2 regions of the Comamonas aquatilis genome follow, and region 2 is predicted to be linked to the other one. Evidence: riboswitches for the same ligand, from Rfam matches in the RefSeq annotation. Region 2 holds a riboswitch; the other holds the start of a gene.
What was found. Region 2 has a riboswitch for S-adenosylhomocysteine ahead of ahcY (adenosylhomocysteinase). Riboswitches for the same ligand answer to the same signal wherever they lie in the genome.
Positions count from the first base shown of each region.

Region 1: linked by a shared signal. The riboswitch ahead of metH (methionine synthase) and the one ahead of ahcY (adenosylhomocysteinase) in region 2 are both predicted to bind S-adenosylhomocysteine.

Region 1 covers NZ_CBCSIW010000009.1:39,918-47,648, reverse strand. Annotated here, with positions in the region: gene ACNAZA_RS12600 (LysR family transcriptional regulator) at 1-290, opposite strand, end outside; gene ACNAZA_RS12595 (PACE efflux transporter) at 470-898, shown strand; gene gltS (sodium/glutamate symporter) at 1,012-2,247, opposite strand; S-adenosyl-L-homocysteine riboswitch at 2,696-2,807, shown strand; gene metH (methionine synthase) at 2,842-5,619, shown strand; gene ACNAZA_RS12580 (GGDEF domain-containing protein) at 5,708-6,766, opposite strand; gene ACNAZA_RS12575 (hypothetical protein) at 6,794-6,991, opposite strand; gene trpB (tryptophan synthase subunit beta) at 7,514-7,731, opposite strand, start outside.
Region 2 covers NZ_CBCSIW010000001.1:64,407-72,137, forward strand. Annotated here, with positions in the region: gene ACNAZA_RS00280 (DUF4118 domain-containing protein) at 1-2,415, shown strand, start outside; gene kdpE (two-component system response regulator KdpE) at 2,451-3,152, shown strand; S-adenosyl-L-homocysteine riboswitch at 3,447-3,555, shown strand; gene ahcY (adenosylhomocysteinase) at 3,631-5,061, shown strand; gene ACNAZA_RS00295 (TlyA family RNA methyltransferase) at 5,274-6,458, shown strand; gene metF (methylenetetrahydrofolate reductase [NAD(P)H]) at 6,527-7,354, shown strand; gene ACNAZA_RS00305 (septal ring lytic transglycosylase RlpA family protein) at 7,428-7,731, shown strand, end outside.

The sequences.
Region 1 (7,731 bases), on a different contig from region 2:
AGCGTCAATCTTTCCTCCAGCCCCTGATGCAAGGCGCTGGCCTGCCAGTTGAGCTGCTGCAGCTGCTCGGCCAGCAGACGGGCCTGCGGCTCCAGCGCCCGGGCGGCGGCCGTGGGCCGGGGCTCGCGCCCGCTGCGGTCGAACAGCGGCAAATCCAGCTCCGCTTCGAGCTGGGCCACGGCCATGCTCACGGCCGAGGGCACGCGCCCCAGCTTGCGGGCGGCAGCGGAAAACGAGCCTTCATCGAGCACGGCAAGAAACAGCGGAACCTGGTCGGCAGCGAATGGCATGGCGTTATCTATCAGGAAAATTGAAAGGAGATGACTTTTATCTTCAGTTTTCAGAACATACACTGCGGCCCATGTCTCAACAAGCCTCCGCGATGGCATCCGCTTCTTCTTCTGCCGCTCACACTGTTCATGCTTCTGTCAAAGCCTCCGCGCCTGCCGCGCCGGGCAAGGCCACGGGTCTGCAAGGCCCCAAGCGCCGCATCATCTATGTCTCCTTGTACGAGGCGATCGCTATCGCCGTCTCCAGCCTGATCTTCATGGCCATTGGCCAGAAGGCCGGCGACTCCAGCGTCATGGCCGTCGCCGCATCGGTGATTGCGATCTGCTGGAACCTGAGCTTCAACCACCTATTTGAAAAATGGGAAGCACGCCAGGCCGTCAAGGGCCGCTCCGTGCTGCGCCGCGTGGTGCATGCGATTGGTTTTGAGGGCGGCTTGGCGCTGGTCCTCATCCCGCTCATGGCCTGGTGGTTCGACGTCTCGCTGTGGCAGGCGACGGTGATGGAAGCCGGCCTGCTGGTGTTCTTCATGGTCTACACCTTTGCCTTCAACTGGGCGTTTGACCGCCTGTTCGGTCTGCCTGCCTCGGCCCAGAATCTGTCGGCCTGAGTCAAGTAAAAAATCCGGCTGCAGCGCTTGATAGTCAAGCGCAGGTAGCTATCAAAAAAAGCGTGCGCCTTGTCAAGGTGCACGCTTTTTTCGTTGGGGAGCGGTGACGGGAATCAGCGCAGCCAGCTGATGAAGCCCTGCAGCAAAAAGGCGTTGATGATGTCGATGAAGAAGGCCCCCACCAGCGGCACGATCAGGAATGCCTTGTGCGAGGGGCCGTACTGGTTGGTCAAGGCCTGCATATTGGCCACAGCCGTGGGCGTGGCGCCCATGCCGAAGCCGCAGTGGCCGGCGGCCAGCACGGCGGCGTCGTAGTCTTTGCCCATGACGCGGAAGGTCACAAAGACCGCATACGAGGCCAGAAGCAGGGTCTGCACCAGCAGGATGATCATTAGCGGCGCGGCGAGATCCGTCAGCTCCCACAGCTTGAGCGACAGCAGGGCAATGGACAGATAAATCGACAGGGCCGCGCTGCCGAAGACGTCGATGGCCCGGTCAAAGACCTTGATGTTGAACACATAGTCCAGCGTATTGCGGATGATCACGCCGCCGCCCAGGGCCCAGACAAAGGTGGGCAGCTTGATGACGCCCTGGGTCAGCGAGGTCATGAGTTCGGCAAACGCCAGGCAGCCGGCGAACAGCGCCAGGGTTTCCACGGCAGCATCGGCCGTGATCAGGCGCGGCGCCTTGCTGGAGGATTCGAAATTGGCCACGTCGCTGCCCTCGCTCACGGCGGGCGCATCGACACTGAGCTGCTGGGCCTCGGTGCGAGGCTGGGCCAGCTGGCGGCTGGTGATCAGCCGCTTGGCCAGCGGGCCGCCGAGCAGACCGCCAATCACCAGACCGAAGGTGGCACAGGCAATGCCCAGCGCCGTGGCGCCGGTGAGGCCGTATTCGTTCTCCAGCATCGCGCCGTAGGCCCCGGCCGTGCCATGGCCGCCGATCAGAGTGATGGAGCCTGCGACCAGACCCATCAGCGGGTCTTGCCCCAGCAAGGTGGCCAGGCCCACGCCCACCACGTTCTGCGCAAAGATGAAGCCGGCGATCAGCCCCAGAAAGACCAGCAGCGCCGTGCCGCCTTCGCGCAGCTTGGAGAGGTTGGCGCTCAGACCAATGGAGGAGAAAAACACCAGCATGAAAGCATCTTGCAGGCTGGACTCAAAGCCCAGGGTCAGGCCCGTGGTTTCATGGAGCAGGAAAATGCTCATTGACACCACCAGCCCGCCGGAGACGGGCTCGGGGATGTTGAAGTTGCGCAGAAAGCGGATGTGCCGCGTCATCAGCTTGCCCAGCAGCAGCACCAGCACGGCAAAAATAAGGGTGTAGTACGCGCCAAAAGTGACGTGCATGCGTTTTCTCCAATCGGCACCCGCCGTCAAGGGGCGGCGGTGATTCCTGAGGTCGAGTCTGTACTCTGGGTTGAACAGTGCATCGGCGTCGCAGCATGTGGCGGCTTGGCTCCATTCGCCAGAGCCTAGACAGATAGGATCGATGCTTTTATCCCGTCAGCATGCCCGCCGCCGTTTGCGCGCGCAACTGGCATTCATCTGGCATCAACGTGACCGAGGAGGCGAATATGCTTGAAACCAGACGACTGCGTTCGTCATTGACGATATGTCCCGGGCGAATGTTGGCGTTTTAGGGATAAAGCGCGGGTTTCATGCAATAAGCCGAGGCGATCGGACTGCGGTGCAGGGAGTCAGGCACATTGGTTCGATTGAGGCTCTTGACGGTTTAAGGCGCATTCACTTGTGCACATGGTGCAGATTGGCTGCATGGACATAAAATGCAGGGCTTCGCCCCAAGGAGCGCTGCAGCTAGCTGGTTGATGTTCAACCAGTGCGTCAGGCTTGGGGTCAGCAGCTGGGCTCTGATGCCGGCTGCTTCGCAACAACGGCGCTCACCTGTTATTTCTGATTCTGGTTTTCACACAGGTGAGCATGATGTCTGCTGCAATCCCCGCCACTGCTATTTCTTCCGTGCCCCCCATGCGCCTGTCGGGCCTGGAGCCCGTGTTCATCGGCGAGGACACGCTGTTCGTCAACGTGGGCGAGCGCACCAACGTCACCGGCTCCAAGGCCTTTGCGCGCCTGATTCTCAACGAGCAGTACGAAGAAGCGCTGGCCGTGGCCCGCCAGCAGGTGGAAAACGGCGCCCAGGTGATCGACGTGAACATGGACGAGGCCATGCTGGACAGCAAGGCCGCCATGGTGCGCTTTCTGAACCTGATCGCCTCCGAGCCCGATATCGCCCGCGTGCCCATCATGGTGGACAGCTCCAAGTGGGAGGTGATCGAAGCCGGTCTGCGCTGCATCCAGGGCAAGGGCATCGTCAACTCCATCTCGATGAAAGAGGGCGTTGACGAGTTCAAGAAGCACGCAAAACTAGTCAAGCGCTATGGCGCTGCCGCCGTGGTGATGGCGTTTGACGAAAAAGGCCAGGCCGACACCTTCGAGCGCAAGATCGAAATCTGCGAGCGTGCTTACCGCATCCTGGTGGACGAAGTGGGTTTTGCCCCCGAGGACATCATCTTCGACCCCAATATCTTTGCCGTGGCCACCGGCATCGAAGAGCACAACAACTACGGCGTGGACTTCATCGAAGCCACGCGCTGGATCAAGCAGAACCTGCCGGGTGCCAAGGTGTCTGGCGGCGTATCCAATGTGAGCTTCTCCTTCCGCGGCAACGATCCGGTGCGCGAAGCGATCCACACCGTGTTCCTGTACCACGCCATCAAGGCCGGCATGGACATGGGCATCGTCAACGCCGGCATGGTCGGCGTGTACGACGATCTGGAGCCCGTGCTGCGCGAGCGCGTGGAAGACGTGGTGCTGAACCGTCGCCCCGACGCCGGCGAGCGTCTGGTGGAAGTGGCCGACAGCGCCAAGAGCGGTGCCAAGGACGAGAGCAAAAAGCTGGAGTGGCGCGGCACGCCCGAGCACCCCAGAACCGTGGGCGAGCGCCTGTCGCACGCCCTGGTGCACGGCATCACCGACTTCATTACCGAAGATACGGAAGAGGCTTATCAAGCTATCGTGATCCAGGGCGGCGGCCGTCCGCTGCACGTGATCGAAGGCCCGTTGATGGACGGCATGAATGTGGTCGGCGACCTGTTTGGCGCCGGCAAGATGTTCCTGCCCCAGGTGGTGAAATCGGCTCGCGTGATGAAGCAGGCCGTGGCCCATCTCGTGCCCTATATCGAGGAAGAGAAACGCCAGCAGGAAGCCGCTGGCATGGACGTGAGCAGCCGCGGCAAGATCGTCATCGCCACTGTCAAGGGCGATGTGCACGACATCGGCAAGAACATCGTCACCGTGGTCTTGCAGTGCAACAACTTCGAAGTCATCAACATGGGCGTGATGGTGCCCTGCCACGAAATCCTTGCGCGCGCCAAGGCCGAGGGTGCCGACATCATCGGCCTGTCTGGCCTGATCACGCCCAGCCTGGAAGAGATGCAGTACGTGGCCGGCGAGATGCACAAGGATGACTACTTCCGCATCAAGAAAATTCCGCTGCTGATCGGCGGCGCCACCTGCTCGCGCGTGCACACTGCCGTGAAGATTGCGCCCAAGTACGAAGGCCCGGTGCTGTATGTGCCCGATGCCTCGCGCAGCGTGAGCGTGGCGCAAAGCCTGCTGGGCGAGAACAAGGAGGCCTATCTGCAGGAAGTGCAGGCCGACTACGACAAGGTGCGCACCCAGCACGCCAACAAGAAGAAGACGCCGCTGTGGCCTTTGGAAAAGGCCCGCGCCAATGCCACGCCCGTGGACTTTGCCGCCCACCCGCCCGTGGCACCGCGTGCCCAGGGTCGTCGCGTGTTCAAGAACTTTGACTTGGCCGAGATTGCCCAGTTCATCGACTGGGGTCCGTTCTTTCAGACCTGGGACCTGGCAGGTGCCTATCCCGCCATCCTCGACGACGAAATCGTCGGCGTGGAAGCGCGCAAGGTGCAGGCCGATGCCCAGGCCATGCTCAAGAAAATCATCGAAGGCCGCTGGCTGCAGGCCAATGGCGTGATGGGCCTGTTCCCCGCCAACCGCGTGGGCGATGACATCGAGTTCTACACCGACGAATCGCGAACTCAGGTGCTGATGACCTGGTACGGGATGCGCCAGCAAACCGAAAAGCAGGCGATTGACGGCCCGGATGGCCGGCCCGTGATGCGCCCCAGCCGCTGCCTGGCTGACTTTGTGGCCACCAAGGAATCGGGCATCGCCGACTATGCAGGTCTGTTCGCCGTCACGGCCGGTATCGGTGCCGAGAAGAAGGACAGGGAGTTTGAAGCCGCACTGGACGACTACAGCGGCATCATGTTCAAGGCCCTGGCCGACCGCCTGGCCGAAGCTTTTGCCGAATGTCTGCACCAGCGCGTGCGCAAAGACCTGTGGGGCTATGCGGCCGATGAAAACCTCAGCAACGAGGAACTCATCAAGGAGCAATACCAGGGTATTCGCCCCGCGCCAGGCTATCCGGCCTGCCCCGACCATACGGCCAAGTGGGACCTGTTCAAGACGCTGCAGGCCGAGGAAATCGGCATGACGCTGACCGAAAGCCTGGCCATGAACCCCGCTTCCAGCGTCAGCGGCTTTTACATCGGCTACCCCGAAGCCACCTACTTCAACGTGGGCGAAATCGGCGAAGACCAGCTGGCCGATATGGCTGCGCGTCGCGGTATGGATATCGAGGAGCTGCGCCGGTATCTGGCCCCGAATCTGGCTTGATTTTTCTTGCAGCCATGAGGCTGCAAGCCTGATTTGCTCTGATCTCAGACGGCTTTATGCAATGGCAGCCGTCTGAGCTCGGGCCAGATCAGCCAATCGCCTCGACTCGGTTGCGGCCGTTCTCTTTGGCCAAATACAGTCCTTCATCGGCTCTTCTGAGCAAATTTGACATCTCTCTGTCTTTGGTGCCTTTCACGGCCACGCCTATGCTCAAGGTAAAGGGGATGGCTCTGTCTTCTGGCCAAGAATAGGAAAAATCTCTGTCAGAGATTTTCTTTCTTAAATTTTCTGCTATTTGAAGTGCCTCTTCCTTATTCGTATTAATCAGGCAGGCAACAAATTCTTCCCCGCCAAGTCTGGCGACAATATGTTCTTTTCCTATGGTTTCACGGGCGATGGACGCAAAGGCTTTCAGCACATCATCTCCGCCTTCATGACCATAAGTGTCATTAACCAGCTTGAAGTTATCCAGATCCATCATTAGTATGGAGAGTGGATTTTCTGTCTCAAACAAGCTCCTGGCCACATCATTGAATTCGCGGCGATTGGGCAGTCCGGTTAAATCATCGACTGCCGCCTGGCGGTGCAAAAGATCAACCAGGTGCACCTTGTCCGTGATGTCTCTGATAATCGCGGTAAATTCCACCAGCCCATTCACGGTGATTTTAGAGATGGCGATTTCTACCGGGATGCGGCTTCCGTCTTTATGAAGTCCGTAAATCCGGTTTCGCTCGTCCATTTGTCTGGAGCGCACTGGAGAACGCGCAAACTGATGCACATATCCCCGGTGACCTTCGCGGGCCGCGGGAGGAAGCAATACTTCCAGCGGCTGGTCCAGCATTTCTTCCTGGTCGTAACCGAACAAGCCTTCTGCGGCCCGATTGAACAAGGTGATGTGATGCTGCTGATCGATGGTGATGATGGCATCGTATGCGGCATCCACAACCGACCGAAAACGTGATGTGCTGACTTCAAGATCATGCATCAGCAGCATTTTTTTTGTGATTTCTATTCCGGTGAGAAAAACCCCTTCGGCCGTTTCGGAGTTGGCTGATTTCTTGAATGGCTTCAAAGACAAACGCCACCAGTGCGTTCCATCTTTCAAATCATAGGCCTGCTCCAACTCATGAGAAACACCATCAGCCAAGCAATTAATAACGGCTAAACGCAGCTCTCATCTTGCATAATTGGGGACGATTGTTTCTAGAGAAAATGGATAGCGATGAATGGAGTTTCTTTTGGCCCCCATCATGTCGAAGAATATCTCATTGCAAGAGCTGACGGCCAAACCATCTTCATTCACACGAATCAAAGCCACGCTGGCTGCGATTCCATTCATGAAATCTTGTAATTCTTCACCCAGTCTATCCATAGCAAATCCTTAAATATCGAATCGGAAGCATCGCGCGTGCCAACGATAGCTACCTTTTCCCACCCCGACGGTTAAAGTGCAAAATTATATGGACAGTCCACGCCTGATAACGAAAATCAAGCGCTCATGTTTTGTCATGACGCTGTTGCAAAAATCCGCTTGAAGACAGATTTTCCCGGACTCAGACCGGTGAATGCCAGGGCAAGCGTCCGAGCCGGGCCCGGTTTTTTGGGGCGAGCAAGGATGGCGGCGCGAGCACGCAGCTCATGGACTGTTGCGCATGGGCTCCGCTCGCCTGCAAGGCTTCAGCGCGGGGCACCAGCACCCATGGCCGCGCAAGAGCAGCGCCAGCGCCGACTTCGTTGAAAGTCATGCCACTGGCGTGAATCTGCGGCGTCAGCGCATGGCTGACCCCGCTGGTGCTTGTTTATCGCCCGGGTCTGGCGGCTGCCGGACGGCGTGAAGGTGACAAGAGCGCCGAGCTACCGCTTTTCGCACTGGGCGAGTCTCTCGGCGCTGTGGTTACAGCCCCAGCTTTTTGGCCACGTAATCCGCGTCCTTGTCGCCGCGGCCCGAGAGGTTGACCAGAATGTGCTGATCGCGGCTCAGCTTGGGTGCCTCGCGTATGGCCCAGGCCACGGCATGGGCGCTCTCCAGTGCGGGGATGATGCCTTCCACGCGCGACAGCGTCATGAAGGCGTCAAGGCAGGCCTTGTCGTCCACCGATTGGTAGTCCACCC
Region 2 (7,731 bases):
TACCAAGGCAAGCAGCTGCCGGAGTTCGATCTGGATGCAGCACTGCTGCGCCGCCCCGGCGTGTTGCTGCTGGACGAGCTGGCCCATAGCAATGTGGCCGGTTCGCGCCACCCCAAGCGCTGGCAGGATGTGCAGGAGCTGCTGGATGCGGGCATCGATGTCTGGACCACGCTGAACGTCCAGCACCTGGAGAGCCTCAATGATGTGGTCGGTGGCATCGTGGGCATACAGGTGCACGAGACCGTTCCGGATCAGATTTTCGATGAAGCCGATGAGGTCATCGTCGTAGATATCCCGCCGGAAGAGCTGCTCAAGCGGCTCAAGTCCGGCAAGGTCTATCCGCTGGAGCAGGCCGAGCGTGCTTCGCGCAACTTCTTTCGCCTGGGCAATCTTCTGGCTTTGCGCGAGCTGGCGCTGCGCCGCACGGCCGATCGCGTGGACGAAGACATGCGCGACTACCGGCGCGAGCGCGCGATTGGCGAAGTCTGGCCCGCACGCGAGCGGCTGCTGGTAGGCATTGGTGGCCGTGCCGGCGATGGCGCATTGGTACGACAGGTGGCGCGGTTGGCGCGCCGGCTGGAGGCCGAGTGGGTGGTGGTCTATGTGGATGCGCCCGAGCGCCAGCACCGCCCGCGCCCCGTGCAGGAAGCGGTGCTCAAGACGCTGGCGCTGGCGGCACGCCTGGGTGCGGATACCGCCACCATTCCCGGTGCCGATGTGGCGCAGGCGCTGGTGGACTTTGCGCGTGAGCGCAACGCCAGCCATCTGGTGCTGGCACGGGTGCAGCAGCGCCTCAATCGCTGGCTGCCATGGCGGCGGCCCAGCCTGCCTGAGCAGATTGCTCTGCTCAACCCGGGCCTGGACGTGCTGGTGTTGTCGGTCAATAGCTCCAGAAACGAGAGCGTTCCGCCGGAACCTGTCAGTTCAAGCCGTGGTTTTTCCTGGAAGGGGTATGTGGGCGTCACGCTGGCCTGCTTTGCCGCTGCCGGCCTGGCCGCACTGTTGCTGGAGGTGTTTGACCCGGCCAATGTGGTCATGTTGTTCCTGCTGGTGGTAGTGCTCTCTTCGCTGCGCTGGGGGCGCGGGCCGGGGGCCTGGGCGGCGCTGCTGTCGGTGCTGCTGTTCGATTTTTACTTTGTGCCGCCGCGCAATTCCTTCAGCGTCAATGACACGCAATACATCTTCACTTTCTGCCTGATGCTGGGCGTGGCCCTGGTCTGCGGCCAACTGATGGCGCGGCTGCGCCGCGAGGCCAGGGTGGCGGCCGAGCGCGAGCGGCGTGCCGGTGCGCTGGCGCGACTGGCGCGGGATCTGTCGGGTGCGCTCACGCAGGAGCAGGTCACGCAGATTGCCTTGTCCACCATCGCCGGCGTTTTCGATGCCCAGGCCGGTCTGTTGCTGCCGGACAGCGAAGAACAGCTGCATATTGTCAGTGGCAGCGAAGGCGTGATCGACACCAGCGTGGCCCGCTGGAGCATGGAGCATGGCCAGATGGCCGGCCACGGAACCGACACCTTGGCCGCCACCGCTGCGCTGTATGTGCCGCTGATGGCGCCCGTGCGCTCCCGCGGCGTGCTGGCGCTGCAGCTGCGTCAGCCCGAGCGCCTGCGCGTACCCGAGGAGCGCCGCCTGCTGGACGCCTGTGCCAGCCAGATATCTCTGGCGCTGGAGCGCGTGCACTTTGTGCAGGTGGCGCAGCAGACCCAGGTGGCCATGGAGGGGGAGCGCATGCGCAACACCTTGCTGTCTGCCGTGTCGCATGACTTGCGCACGCCGCTGACCGGTATTCTGGGGGCGGCGCAGGCTGCCTTGCCCCATGTGCCTGCCGGCCCTGCGGCCGATATGCTGGTGCAGATACGCAATCAGGCCCAGGCCATGCAGCAGCTGGTGGACAACCTGCTGGCCATGGCACGCCTGCAGCAAGGCGGCGTGCATCTGAAGCGCGAATGGCTGCCGGTGGACGAGCTGGTGGGCAGCGCCCTGCAGCAGATGCGCGAGCGCCTGGCGGCCCATGTGCTGCGCACCGATGTGCCCGTGGATTTGCCGCTGCTGCATATCGATGCCGTGCTGATGGAGCGCGTGCTGGTGAACCTGCTGGATAACGCAGCCAAATACACGCCGCCGGGTACGCCGATTACCGTGGCTGCGCGGCTGGATGGCGCGGACTGCCTGGTCACCGTGGAGGATGCCGGCCCCGGCTTGCCCGCCCATGTGGAGCCGGTGCAGCTGTTCGAGCCGTTTACACGCGGCGAAACCGAATCTGCCGTCTCCGGCATGGGGTTGGGACTGACGCTGGCGCAGCGCATTGTGAAAGTGCATGGCGGCAGCCTGCTGGCCGAAACGCTGGAGCCGGGGCCTGGAACCGTGTTCACCATTCGTCTGCCCGTGCCGGATCAGCCGGCCATTGATGAATAGCGCCGACAATGCTTTGCCAGATTGAGCTTTGAGACATGAACCACGCTGCCCCCCGTATTTTGCTGATTGAAGACGATGCCAGCATCCGCCGCTTTGTGCGCCTGGCACTGGAAGACGAAGGCTGGCAGGTGTTCGAGGCCGACACCGCCAAGCGCGGCCTGATCGAAGCCGCCAGCCGCCAGCCCGATGCCGTGGTGCTGGATCTGGGTCTGCCCGATGCCGATGGCAAAAGCGTGATCAGCGAGCTGCGCGGCTGGAGCCAGCTGCCGATTCTGGTGCTTTCGGCGCGCGAGCGTGAGGAAGAAAAAGTGGCGGCCCTTGATGCCGGGGCCGACGACTATCTGAGCAAGCCTTTCGGCATTCCCGAGCTGCTGGCCCGCCTGCGCGTGATGCTGCGCCGCCGCCAGCAATCCACGGCCGGAGACAGGAGCGGCAGCCTGGCGCGCTTTGGCGATGTGACCGTGGACCTGGCAAGCCATGAAGTGCGGCGCGGCGATGCCTCCATTCACCTGACGCCGATTGAATTTCGCCTGTTGGCAGCCTTGATTGCCGGACACGGCCGAGTGCTGACCCATAGGCAATTGCTGCTGCAGGTCTGGGGGCCGGAATACCTGGACCGACCCCACTATCTGCGCGTGCACATGGCCAATCTGCGCCAGAAGCTGGAAGTGGACGCCGCCCAGCCCCGCCATCTGTTGACCGAACTGCAAGTGGGCTACCGGATTGTGGGGTTATGAGAGTGTGTTGACGGTCTCCTCGGCACCGCGCCAGTGTCTTTGCGGGATGAGATGCTAGGCGCGGGTGCGCAGCAAGGCTATTGCCTTGCAAGCGACCGCAACACCGCAGAGCGCCCGCAAAGGCCCTGGCCCGAAGGGTTGAGGCGAAATCGGGCGATTTCTTCGCGCTGCGGCTGGCTTGCACCCCGGTGCAATCTACTCCACACCGCATCGAACTCATCCCGATTGCGCCTCAACGCGGCTGCGTAGAGATCGTCAACACACTCTCTGTGCCTATACCCTTATAATTGCCGTCCATCCGAGGAGCGTTGCAGCGTTCCCCAGCCGGCCAAGAGCTAGGCATCAGCGGGGCGTGAGGCTCGGATCCTTCGATTTATCGATTCCGCAACGACGCTCACCCACGCTTTCTGTGCGGTGAGATGGCTTATCCCTCTTCTTCCGCTGAACGTGGTTTTTCATTCATTTTTTGGAGAAAACCATGAACGCTGCTGTTCGCTTCAACCCTGCCGATTCGGCCATCACCGACATCACCTTGGCCGACTGGGGTCGCAAGGAAATCCGCATCGCGGAAACCGAAATGCCCGGCCTGATGGCCATCCGCGAAGAATTCGCTGCTGCCCAGCCCTTGAAGGGCGCGCGCATCACCGGCTCGCTGCACATGACCATTCAGACGGCCGTGCTGATCGAGACTCTGAAGGACCTGGGCGCCGACGTGCGCTGGGCTTCGTGCAACATCTTCTCCACCCAGGACCACGCTGCCGCCGCCATCGCTGCCACCGGCACTCCTGTGTACGCCATCAAGGGCGAGTCGCTGGAAGATTACTGGAACTACACTCACAGCATCTTTGAATTCGGCGCCGCCGGCACCGAAAACGAAGGCCCCAACATGATCCTGGACGACGGCGGCGATGCCACCATGCTGTTGCACCTGGGTCAGAAGGCCGAGAAGGATCTGTCCGTGCTGGCCAACCCCGGCAGCGAAGAAGAAAAAATCGTCTTTGCCGCCATCAAGGCCAAGCTGGCCGTGGACGCCACCTGGTACACCCGCAAGTCGGCCCAGATCCTGGGCGTGACCGAAGAGACCACCACCGGCGTGCACCGCCTCAACGAGATGTCGGCCAACGGCAGCCTGCTGTTCCGCGCCATCAACGTGAACGACTCGGTGACCAAGTCCAAGTTCGACAACCTGTACGGCTGCCGCGAATCGCTGGTGGACGGCATCAAGCGCGCCACCGACGTGATGATCGCCGGCAAGGTCGCTTGCGTGGCCGGCTACGGCGACGTGGGCAAGGGCTGCGCCCAGGCTCTGCGCGCTTTGAGCGCCCAGGTGTGGGTGACGGAAGTTGATCCCATCAACGCCCTGCAAGCCGCCATGGAAGGCTACAAGGTCGTGACCATGGAATATGCCGCCGACAAGTGCGACATCTTCGTGACCACCACCGGCAACAAGGACATCATTCGCCACGAGCACATGGTGGCCATGAAGGACCAGGCCATCGTCTGCAACATCGGTCACTTCGACAATGAAATCGACGTGGCTTCGATCGAGAAGTACGAGTGGGAAGAAGTCAAGCCTCAGGTGGATCAGATCAAGTTCCCGGACGGCAAGAAGATCACCCTGCTGGCCAAGGGCCGTCTGGTGAACCTGGGTTGCGCCACCGGCCACCCCAGCTTTGTGATGAGCGCTTCGTTTGCCAACCAGACCATCGCCCAGATCGAGCTGTTCACACGCCCTGACGCCTACGAAGTGGGCAAGGTCTATGTGCTGCCCAAGCTGCTGGACGAAAAAGTGGCCCGTCTGCACCTGAAGAAGGTCGGCGCCATGCTGACCGAGCTGACCGATGCCCAAGCTGCCTACATCGGTGTGAAGAAGGAAGGCCCTTACAAGCCTGAAACCTACCGCTATTAATTCGCGGTAGCTGCTGCACCGGCTGTCGGAAGTCGGTGCAGGCTCATTTATTTGATAGCTGTCAGCGCTGGGTTTGTCTGAATTTCAGATAGGTTCAATGCTGATAGTCAATGCAGTCAAGCGTTAGCTGCTGCAAAAAATACATTACTCAAAGCCCCGCTGCGTGTTGTTGCGCAGTGCCCGGCGCTGGATGTTTCAAAGGAAGCGACGCTATGCGCGCAGATGTTTTTTTGGTGGAAGCCGGTCATGCCTCCACACGCTCCCAGGCCCAGCGCCTGATTGCTTCGGGTGTGGAATGGCGTTTGACGCCTCTGGCGCCGTGGAAGAAGGTTGCCAAGAACGGTGACGAGATTCCTGCGGGTGCCGAGCTGCAGCTGCTGGACGCGGCCGAGGCGAAATACATCTCGCGCGGCGGTCTCAAGCTGGAAGGCGCTTTGCTGGCCACGGGCCTGAAGGTGGCCGGTCTGCGCTGCCTGGATGTGGGTCAGAGCACCGGCGGTTTTACCGACTGTCTGCTGCAGCAAGGTGCAACCCAGGTCATAGGCGTGGATGTGGGCCACGGCCAGTTGCATGATCGCCTGCGCGCCGACGAGCGCGTGATCTGCGTGGAAGGGCTGAACGCCCGCGCCATGACGGCCGAGAGCCTGATCGATGCCTGCGAGGAAGTACTGTCCGAGCGTTGGGAAGAAGATGCAGACGACAACGACACCCAGCCCGTGGCGCCCTATGCCTGGATGCGCAACGGCGGTCTGATCGACGAAGAGTACGACGACAGCGAAGACGCCAAAGAGCAGGACATTGAAAAGTTCAAGCTCGAACGCGCCAACAAGACCAAGGCCCGCGAGGAGGGTACGATTGCCACCGAGCGCCGCCGCAAGGCCGAGTTTGCCGATGTGAATGTGACGCCCGAGTTCGATTTCGTGACCGGCGATGTCTCCTTCATCTCGCTGACCCTGGTGCTGCCGGCCGTCGTGCGCCTGCTCAAGCCTCACGGCCATCTGTTGATGCTGGTCAAGCCCCAGTTCGAGCTGCAACCCGGCCAGGTGGGCAAGGGTGGCATTGTGCGCGATGCGGCGCTGTTCGCCGAAGTCGAGCAGCGCATTCGCGAATGCCTGGACGGCCTGGGCCTGAAGGTGCTCAAGTGGCTGGATTCGCCCATCGAAGGTGGCGACGGCAACCATGAGTTCTTTATCCATGCCCAGCAAGGTGCCCAGGTGCAAGCGTCGCCTGAAGTGCCTGCCGATGCGGCGCCCGCCAAGCCGGCAGTCAAGCGCGTATCGCGCACCACGCTGCGCGAGCAGCGCAACGAGCGCGTGATCAATCTGGACCCTGAAGCCGACAGCTTCGGCCAGCCAGGACCTGCACGCCCCAAGCAAAAAAAGCGCAACGAACGCTGAACGTTCTTAGCCCAGCGCATTGCACTCGTGATTTGACCCCGTGATTTGATTCAGAGACCAAGACCGCCATGAGTTTTCCGATCAGCTTCGAGTTTTTCCCCACCAAGACGCCCGAGGGCGCGGCCAAGCATGTGGGCGTGCGCCAGGCGCTGTATGCGCGCAAGCCGCAGTTTTGCTCCGTCACCTATGGTGCCGGCGGCTCTACTCAGTCCGGCACTTTCACCATGGTGGGGGATATCCAGAATGAAGGCGTGAGCGCGGCTTCGCACTTTTCCTGTATCGGTGCCACGCATGAGTCGGTGCGCAATGAGTTGAGCGCTCTCAAGGCCATGGGCGTCAAGCGCATCGTGGCCTTGCGCGGCGATCTGCCCAGCGGCTACGGCCTGGGTGGCGAGTTCCACTACGCCAGCGATCTTGTGGCTTTCGTGCGACAGGAATTCGGTGACTGGTTTCATATAGAAGTGGCCGCTTACCCTGAGTTTCACCCGCAATCAAAGTCCCCACGCGCCGATCTGGACGCATTTGTCGCTAAAGTACGGGCTGGCTCAGATTCCGCCATCACGCAATACTTCTACAATGCCGACGCATATTTCCGGTTTGTAGAGTCCGTGAATGGCATGGGAGTCGATGTTCCGGTCGTACCCGGCATCATGCCTATCACCAGCTCCACACAGCTGATGCGCTTCTCGGACGCCTGCGGCGCCGAGATCCCGCGCTGGATACGCCTGCGTCTGCAGGCCTTCGGAGATGACACTGCCTCCATCCGTTCCTTCGGACTGGACGTGGTGACCCATCTCTGCGAACAACTGCGCAGCCAGGGGGCTCCCGGGCTGCACTTTTATACGATGAACCAGAGCGTCGCCACTCTGGAGATCTGCGACCGACTGGGGCTGTAAGCGCACAACGCAACACGCCCGGCGGTGCAGTCTTGGGCGGCACTCACTTGAGCTAGTCAAGGAGATCCCGTCCATGCACATTCTGTTGTCGCGATGGCGTTGTTGTCAGTGGTGGGTTTTGGGTGCTGCCACGGCCATTTTGGCCGGTTGTGCGCCCACGCCCGAGTCCGGTGTCGATAGCGGCCAGACTCAAACCTCCGCGCGTGCCGCGATCAAGGGAGGCAAGCGCGCAGGAGCTGCCGGAGTCTCCGAGTCCCTGCCCGATGCTTATGCGCGCAGCCAGTATCGCGACAAAGGCTTGGGCATCAAGGCCAACAAGCCTACGGATGCAGACCATTCCGAAACGCCGGAAGACGCCAACAAATATGAGCTGAATC